One region of the Dehalobacter sp. TBBPA1 genome, then DNA from elsewhere that is predicted to be linked to it. Evidence: riboswitches for the same ligand, from Rfam matches in the RefSeq annotation. Region 1 holds a riboswitch; the other holds the start of a gene.

Region 1 (4,431 bases):
TCCTGATAATAGGATTCGATGTTCTTGGGCATGTTGTAATGAATCACAAACCGGACATTGGATTTATCGATTCCCATGCCGAAAGCGTTTGTTGCCACCATCACAGCAATCTCGTCATAGATAAACTTTTCCTGATTGCGCTTTCGTTCCTGATCGGGCAAACCGGCATGGTAACAGCCGACTGAGAATCCCTGTCCTTTCAGTAATTTATAGAGTTTATCGACATCTTTACGCGTTGCGGCATAGATAATTCCCGAATCATTGAGGTTATTTTTCAGATGGTCCTGGATAAAAACCTTTTTGTTTTCACCGCGCAGAACGGAAAACTTCAGGTTCGGCCTATCAAATCCCGTAATAAAGCAATTCGGTTTCTTGAGGCCCAGCAAGCGGATGATATCCTGCCTGACTTCCTCTGTGGCCGTAGCTGTAAAAGCTCCAAACAACGGCCTTGCGGGCAGGGATTGCAGAAACTTGCTGATCCGCAAATAGCTCGGGCGAAAGTCATGGCCCCACTGGGAAACACAATGCGCTTCGTCTACAGCCACAAAATGGATTGGCAGTCCCTTCAACCTGGCAAGGAACTCTTCCGATTCCAGACGCTCCGGTGCCAGATAGACCAGCTTATACTCTCCCCGCTGCATCCTGTCAATGCGCGACCAGGTCTCTTTCGGAGAAATAGAGCTGTTGATAAACGTAGCCGGAATCCCGGTTTGCCTGAGGCTGTCCACTTGATCTTTCATTAGAGAGATCAAAGGGGAAATGACAAGCGTAACCCCTTCAAACAGAACCGCCGGAATCTGATACGCAATCGACTTGCCTGCCCCTGTGGGCATAATGGCTAACGTATCCTGCCTTTGAAGCAGGCTCTCTATCACTTGCTCCTGCCCTCCTCTGAATTCCCGGTAACCGTAATATTTGAGCAGGGCTTCTTTGGCTTTGGCAATCATATCCAATCAATCTCCCATCCGCCGGGATTATAGAAAAATAACCATAGAGCAGAATCTATGGCCGATTTTATGTATTAAAGTTCGCCGAAAAAAAGTCATTTCCTTTATTAATCTCAGGATTTTTGTTACAATTCTTCATATCGTTGATATCATTGCAGCAATTATTTTCAGGAGGTGTTTCTGTGAACAAGAAACTGTAGTTCACATGGTTAGGAAACATTGCCAAAAAAATACATTTTAAATTGACATTAAATTAATCTTTTGTTATCCTATATTTATCAGCTAATATTTTGGCTGGATTCAGTAAATAGGATACGCAAAACATAATACGTTTGCTTTCGGTTGGAATGGCACTTGCCATTTTCAAGAGAAACAAGGCTCTGGGGTGGGAGGCTACTTAATGTGTTAGCTTTTCACCTTATGTTTTTATCAAAGAATAAAACTGAATTTATTTTAAACGCTGAATCCGTATGGAACGGGAGACCCAAACAAATAGGGGTGAATCCATAGCAGGTGCTTTGGTAGGGTTAGGCTCTTTCGACCCGAATCCGTCAGCTAATCTCGTAAGCGTTGGAAGAGAAGGTGATTAATATGCTTGATGACACCTTTAGTTAGGGTATAAATTTTTTAGGCATATGCTGCAGGGACCTCTCTGCAGCATTTTTTATTGAAGAAAAAACAATTATTAAAAAGGAAGGATTGCTATGATTTCTGTATGTATTTCGGGTCTTGGCAGAACAGGTAGGAAATTGCCGGAGTATTATTACAAGAAGATGATATCAGAATCGTAGCGGCAATATGCAGTCCCCCACAGCCATAAAAGAGGCAAACATTTAGGAGAGATTAAAGGAGGAACAGGCTGAATAAAGATTGGAGAGGAGCATAATGAAATGCCGAGAGATTACAGGGATATACCTTTATGGAAAGATATAACGACAGAACAATGGCAGGATTGGCAATGGCAGATTGCCAATCGAATCACCGGAATAGATCAGTTGGTACAGGTGGTCAATCTTACCCAGGATGAGCGCCAGGGAGTAGAAGTAAGTCTTAAAAAATTACGTATGGCAATAACACCCTATTATGCGATGCTCATGAATCCTAATGATGCGCATTGCCCTATACGGCGGCAAGCAATACCGACAGTTCATGAAACTAAAATATCCAAGTTCGACAGTTGTGATCCGCTGCATGAAACAGTCGACTCGCCAGTCCCGGGTCTTACTCACAGATATCCGGACAGGGTACTTTTGCTTATTACTGATCAGTGTTCAATGTATTGTCGCCACTGTACAAGAAGACGATTTGCCGGGCATGAGGATAGGGCTCTTTCCCAGGACAATATCAAACGGGCGATTAATTATATCAGAGCGCATAAAGAAGTCAGAGATGTACTTTTGTCAGGAGGGGACGCCTTATGCCTCTCTGATGAAAGGCTGGAAGCAATCATAAGATCAATACGAGAAATCAAACATGTGGAAATAATACGGATAGGCACAAGAACACCAGTTGTCATGCCTCAGAGAATTACCGATACGCTCTGCAAAATGCTGAAAAAATATCATCCAATTTGGCTGAATACTCACTTTAACCACCCCAAGGAATTGACAATTGAGGCTCGCATGGCATGCGAGAAATTGGCAGATGCCGGAATTCCTCTTGGCAACCAATCTGTACTTTTAAAAGACATTAACGATTGCCCCTATATAATGCGTGATTTGGTTCAGAAACTGATAAGCTCCAGAATTAGACCATATTACCTTTATCAGTGCGACCTTTCAGAAGGAATAGAGCATTTCAGAACTCCGGTTTCTGTAGGGATTGAAATCATAGAAATGCTGCGTGGACATACCTCGGGTCTAGCTATTCCACAGTTTGTTGTGGATGCGCCTGGAGGCGGGGGGAAGATCCCAGTCAATCCACAATACTTGATTTCATATTCCCCTGAAAAGGTCATTCTTAGAAATTATGAAGGTGTAATTTGCACGTATAGCGAGCCTCGGGATAAAACGCACCAGTGCCGAAAATGCGGCACGTGCAGTAAATTCAAGAATAAAGAATACCGGGGATTAGAAAAGTTATACAGAGATGAACAAGTGTGCTTGATTCCAAGTACAAACGTAAGACTCAACAAGAGGGAGGACTTCCATGAATATAGATCAAGACGAATGTGAAAATTTATATACAAACTTTTCGGGTGTGGACATGTACGTGGATTATCGCAATAAAAGGCTTAAAATATTGAGTCATTCTCTTTTGTCTGAGTTGATAATCAAAGAGATTATTGATTATTCCAAAAAAGAAAATCTGGGTAAGATTATTGCGAATTGTTATAAACAAGATCTTAGTATCTTTGAGGAATGTGGGTTTGTAGCAGAGGGGGTTATCGACGGTTTTTTTCAGGGAGAGGATGCAACTTGTATGTCCCTTTTTCTTGATACGAAGCGCAAAAATTCACTCTATGAGGAGAAAGAAAACAGAATTATCGATTATTGCGTTAAGAATACCAATAAATTCGAGCTGAATAAGAATAAAAACTATACGATAAGGCAGGCCGTGCCGGACGATATTCCCCAGATAATTCAGCTTTTTCAAACGGCATTTGAAACCTATCCAACTCCTATTTTCAGCAGAGAGTATCTTCAAAAAGTTATGCAGGATCATATTTTATATATGGTAGCGGAAGAAGAAGGAAAAATTATCAGTATTGCTTCGGCGGATCTTGACAAACAACACATGAACGCTGAAATAACTGATTGCGCCACTTATCCAAAGTATAGAGGCAGAAACATATTAAGCGAATTGATATTCCAACTGGAAACACACTTGAAACGCAATGGCTTTGCTACAGCATATAGCCTTTCAAGAGCTAACAATCTTGGAATCAACAGGTCTTTAAGCAAGCTGGGGTATATGTATCGGGGTAGACTAATCAACAACTGCCATATTTGCGGCGGTTTTGAAGATATGAATATTTGGGTAAAAACTTTAAAATAGTAAAATACTATTTTGTAAGTCAAGGGGAAGAAGATTTTTGAGAGATAGCCTGATTTGCTAAAGGATTATATTAAAAAACAAAATACTTAAGATAAATACCTGGACTCTTCAGCATAAAGTGGATATATTCAGGGTATTCAAAAGAATAATTTTCTGTTATAATATAAAAGCTTAAGCAAAAATAACAATATATAGTTGTACAGGTTGATGCAAACTTCGTGAAAGTGAAGGACGCTAAAGCTATGGGTCTAAGGTTGCTTGTAAGTTGCTATGATTGCCAGGCTGCAAGTAATATGAACTTCTTGGGGGGGAGTAGTTCCGTTTTGGAGTACTCTCTTTTTTATGTCTTTTATTTTCACTTGGGAGGATAGTACATATGAAAGAAATGGGCATCGGACGGGCTTTCAGAGATAATTTTCTGGGCCGCGCTCCGGACTGGTACAAAAGAACAATTCTTGCTTTTCTGGTGTTGAACCCTATTTTGATG
Region 2 (4,431 bases), 660 kb from region 1:
GGCAAAATAACCTCCCATCATTTTATAGCTGCCGGCTTTGGATGCCAGAAAGTCCTGATTGCTTTTCCGGAATTTCATTTTTTCTGCTTCTTCGTTGGCAAAGGACTTGACCACCCGGATTCCAGCCAGACTATCCTGAAGGCTTGTGTTGACTTTGGCAATTTTGACCCGGTTATCTAGGAAGACCGCTTTCATCTTGAGATTACGCTGAATACTGAAAATCACCATGATCGCTGTGACAGCGAGCAGGATAAGAGTCATTGGCACATTCAGCAGCATCAGCAAAACAAATGACCCGATGATTTTCAGGAAGGAAATAAAGATATTCTCCGGTCCGTGATGCGCCAGTTCGGAAATGTCAAAAAGGTCATTGACGAGTCTGGACATCAGCTCACCGGTATTGTTCTGGTCGTAGTAAGAGAAAGACAGACGCTGAAAGTGCGTGAATAAATCTCTGCGCATGTCGGCTTCCATCCGGGCTCCCATGATATGGCCCCAGCAAGTGATAAAATACTGGCAAAAGTAGCGGATTATGTAGAGTGTCAGCAATACTGCGCTGAAAAAGCCGATACTGTGCAGGATCACTTCTCTGCCTTGTGTAAAAACATTTTTGCTTAAGTGATTTAGGATTTGAGGGAAGGACAGATCGACGACGGAGACAATCACTGCACAAAGCATATCCGTATAAAACAACAGGCGGTAAGGCTTATAATAACGAACAAAACGGTTCAGGATATTCATGCTGCCGAGCCACGCTTTCTAAAAATAAAGCCTGCAAATACTTGCAGGAATCTTACTCTTTTCTCGGAACAGTATAGCATATTTCATTAAAATTAAAAAATCAGGCGGATGGGTTCCATTCTATGGAAAAAATGAAATTAATATTTCTGTCAGAAATCAAAGGGGAAATGTGCTTTCTAATAGAATATTTATGCAAAGTCATTAATAGATGCGCACGAAAAAATAGACAATCATAATGATTTCGGCACCGATCTTGACAGCAGTACCGCCAAGGACACCGAGCAGTGTACCTAAACCAATTTGGATTGTCTTCTTTAATTCCGTACCACGGATCAGTTCGGCTGCAATCGCCCCCAAAAACGGACCGAGAATGATACCAAGCGGTCCAAGAACGATCAAACCCAGAATGGTGCCGATCACTGCGCCCCAGGCTGCCTGCTTGCTTCCACCGAAGCGTTTCGTTCCGATAGCCGAGGCAAAATAATCCACAAAGAACAGCAGGATTACGACCAGGGCCTGCAGGATGAAAAAGTAGGCATTTAATGTTGCGAAGCCTGTCATGAAGCCATAGACCAGCATGCCTGCATAGATCAAAATGACGCCGGGCAAAACGGGAAGAACAGTTCCAACAATACCCGCAATAAAGAGAACAACCGCAATGATTAAAGCAATCATATCCATTCTTTCTTCCCTCCATTTTCAGATAGGATCATTCATATGTTCTATGATAATAACCAATGAATTTGCTGCTTACCCGTATAAATATACTGGATTGGAAAGAAAAATTCAATTTTTTAATGCAAACAGCTCGGTTATGTTCAAGTCATTGACATAAAAATGATGCTAAAAGTTAACTATTAGCATCATCCTATTTGTGTTGATAACTCTTGCCAGCAAAGTTGTTAATATCTGCGGGCACCAAGATAACTGGACGAATGCGCGCTTAGATTGGATACGACAACGCCGGTTGAATAATTAAAGGCGTGCACATATTGTCCTCCGCCAATATAAATACCGACGTGTGAGGCGCCCCGGGCATAGGTCGAGAAAAAGACAAGGTCTCCAGGCTGCAGCTCATCCCTGCCAACCGGGGTACCGGAAGCATACTGCGCGAAAGAGGAATGGGGAAGGGAGACACCGGCCGCAGCGTATACATAGCGGGTAAATCCGGAACAGTCAAACCCGCCGGGGCTTATTCCACCATAAACATACGGGCATCCGACATAGCCCAGTGCATAATCAACGACATTTGAATAGCTATTGGATCTGGAAGCAACCAGGATCGGCTTGGCAGTCGGGCCTTCGGCAATCACTTCAGTCACAGCGTCCTGGAGAATCGTTTCCTTGACAACCTGCTTTTCCGAATACTTGCCGTTACTCTGGACATAAGAATAGGTTACGGACTTCGATCCGTCACTGCCTGCCGTAATCACTTCTTTTTTACCAAAGCCGAGCTTATAATCCTTCTTGGTGATGGTATCATATTGGATTTTCTGCGTTTCCGTATATTTTCCCTGACAGATGACCGTAAGGGAGTTATGGTCAATCAGAGATTTCAAAACCTGTTCAGGTGATTGAATTTGAGAAAGCCCGGCCGTTGTTTTGGAGGATATGACGTCTTCGGCGATCTTAACGGAAGTCACGACATTATCTTTCGTGGGTTTCACGTAATACGCCTGAAATTCTTTTAAGACCTGATCAATATCTTCCGCTTCCGGCAAAACGGCAATCACAGTACCATTAATGGTGAACTGATAGGCATCGTAGGGGTGATTAATTTTTTCTTCAACATTGTTTGGCCGCAGCGCAGAACGAAGATAATCGGCATTGCTGACGGTGATATTGGTATAGGCCATCTCGTAAGGTTTTTCTTTGGCTGCAGACGCCATAAGTGTATCTGCGGTATTCTGGTTAAAGACGAGTCCAAGTTGTTTCCCGTTGACTGAGACAGCGACGGCATTCATTGGGGTGGCAAGGTAACAGGCAAACGACCCGATTAATATCATTGTAATAAATAAACCACCGAGCAGGCGCGGTGATTTCCATGATATTTTTTTAAGGCAGGTCAAGGTAACGCAAATGATCTGCTTAAAATGCATCAAATTTTCACCTTTCTTAGCTTACGAGGTTAGTTGACGGATTCGGACCAAAGGTATAGGCCCTACGCAAAATGCGATTCACCCCAGAAAAAGAAGTTCCCCCGCTCCAGGCTGGCCTGGATTCAGCTCTTTATTTAGTTCATATTATAATACGCAATTTTGTAATATTTCGACACATAATTTAAATATCCTGCCTCGGAACGAAAATTTTATAACGCTGTGCAAAGCTACAACGCCCAAGAGATATAAAGGAAGGACGCCTCAATTTATATTTGAAGCGCCCTTCATAGGCTGTGTTTAGATACATTCCCTTATCACGAAGTCTGTTAGGAATGCCGATTCTATAGATCCACTTTTGGCAGCGTAGCAAAGCCTTTTTCCAGATCAGCATCGGTCGGAATATAGTCTGTCATTGTGCCGGCGTTATAGCTCATATAAGCAGCCATATCAAAATATCCGGTGCCAGTCAGGCCAAACAGGATGGTCTTCTTTTGACCGGTTTCCTTGCACTTGAGCGCTTCATCCATTGCAACCCGCAAAGCATGTGCGGATTCCGGAGCAGGCAGGATGCCTTCACAGCGCGCAAAGGCTGTAGCTGCTTCAAATACCTTGGACTGTTCAACTGCCCGGGCTGTCATATAGCCGTCATTGTACAGTTTGGAAACGATTCCGCTCATACCGTGATACCTGAGGCCTCCGGCATGGTTCGGAGAGGGAATGAACCCTGATCCGAGCGTATACATTTTGATCAGGGGCGTCGTTTTTCCTGTATCTCCAAAATCAAACGCATATTTGCCGCGGGTCAGAGAAGGGCAGGAGGCCGGTTCAACACCAATAAACTCGATATTATTTTTGCCGCGGATCTTGTCACCCATGAAGGGTGCAACCAGACCACCAAAGTTTGACCCACCGCCGACACAGCCGATGATCATTTCAGGCTCAATGCCGTACTTGTCACAGGCAAGCTTGGTTTCTTCGCCGATCACGGACTGGTGCAGCAGGACATGGTCGAGTACGCTGCCAAGTACATAACGGCAGTTTTCGGTTTTGACAGATGTTTCAATCGCTTCCGAAATCGCGCAGCCAAGAGAACCGCCTGTGCCGGGGTTTTCAGCCAGAATCTTCCGGCCGATTTCCGTCGTGTCGGAAGGAGATGGAATGACTTTTCCACCATAGGTTTCAATGACGGCTTTCCGGTAAGGCTTTTGTTCTGCAGACACCTTCACCATATAGACCGTTAATGGAATATCATAAAACGCACAGGCCATCGATAAGGCCGTACCCCATTGTCCTGCACCGGTTTCCGTTGTCAGCGAAGATAGACCCTGTTTTTTGGCATAATAAACCTGGGCAGCTGCAGAGTTTAATTTGTGGGAACCTGAAGTATTCGTGCCTTCAAATTTGAAATAGATCTCTGCTGGTGTATCCAGCAGCTTTTCGAGATTATAGGCTCTCACGAGCGGGGAAGGACGGTACATCCTGTAGTATTCACGAACTTCCTCAGGAATTTCGATATATTCGTCCGTGTTGTTCAGTTCCTGTTCAATCAGTTCGTCACAGAAGATCGGCCGCAGATCATCTGCGGTGCAGG

The links. A riboswitch is a leader RNA that binds a small molecule or an ion and turns the genes downstream of it on or off. The one in region 1 is predicted to bind cyclic di-AMP.
Region 2: it holds a riboswitch for cyclic di-AMP, as region 1 does, so the genes downstream of both, AB3489_RS07175 (C40 family peptidase) here and ablA (lysine 2,3-aminomutase) in region 1, are expected to answer to the same signal.

Annotation. Positions count from the first base shown of each region.
Region 1 is NZ_CP162385.1:2,101,275-2,105,705, forward strand. Features, by position in the region: gene recQ (DNA helicase RecQ) at 1-947, opposite strand, end outside; sodium ion sensor (DUF1646 type) at 1,288-1,342, shown strand; cyclic di-AMP (ydaO/yuaA leader) riboswitch at 1,396-1,533, shown strand; gene ablA (lysine 2,3-aminomutase) at 1,838-3,121, shown strand; gene ablB (putative beta-lysine N-acetyltransferase) at 3,096-3,944, shown strand; cyclic di-GMP riboswitch class I at 4,143-4,234, shown strand; gene nhaB (sodium/proton antiporter NhaB) at 4,321-4,431, shown strand, end outside.
Region 2 is NZ_CP162385.1:1,442,113-1,446,543, forward strand. Features, by position in the region: gene AB3489_RS07165 (ABC transporter ATP-binding protein) at 1-741, opposite strand, end outside; gene AB3489_RS07170 (DUF456 domain-containing protein) at 943-1,422, opposite strand; gene AB3489_RS07175 (C40 family peptidase) at 1,644-2,840, opposite strand; cyclic di-AMP (ydaO/yuaA leader) riboswitch at 2,844-2,978, opposite strand; gene AB3489_RS07180 (TrpB-like pyridoxal phosphate-dependent enzyme) at 3,182-4,431, opposite strand, start outside.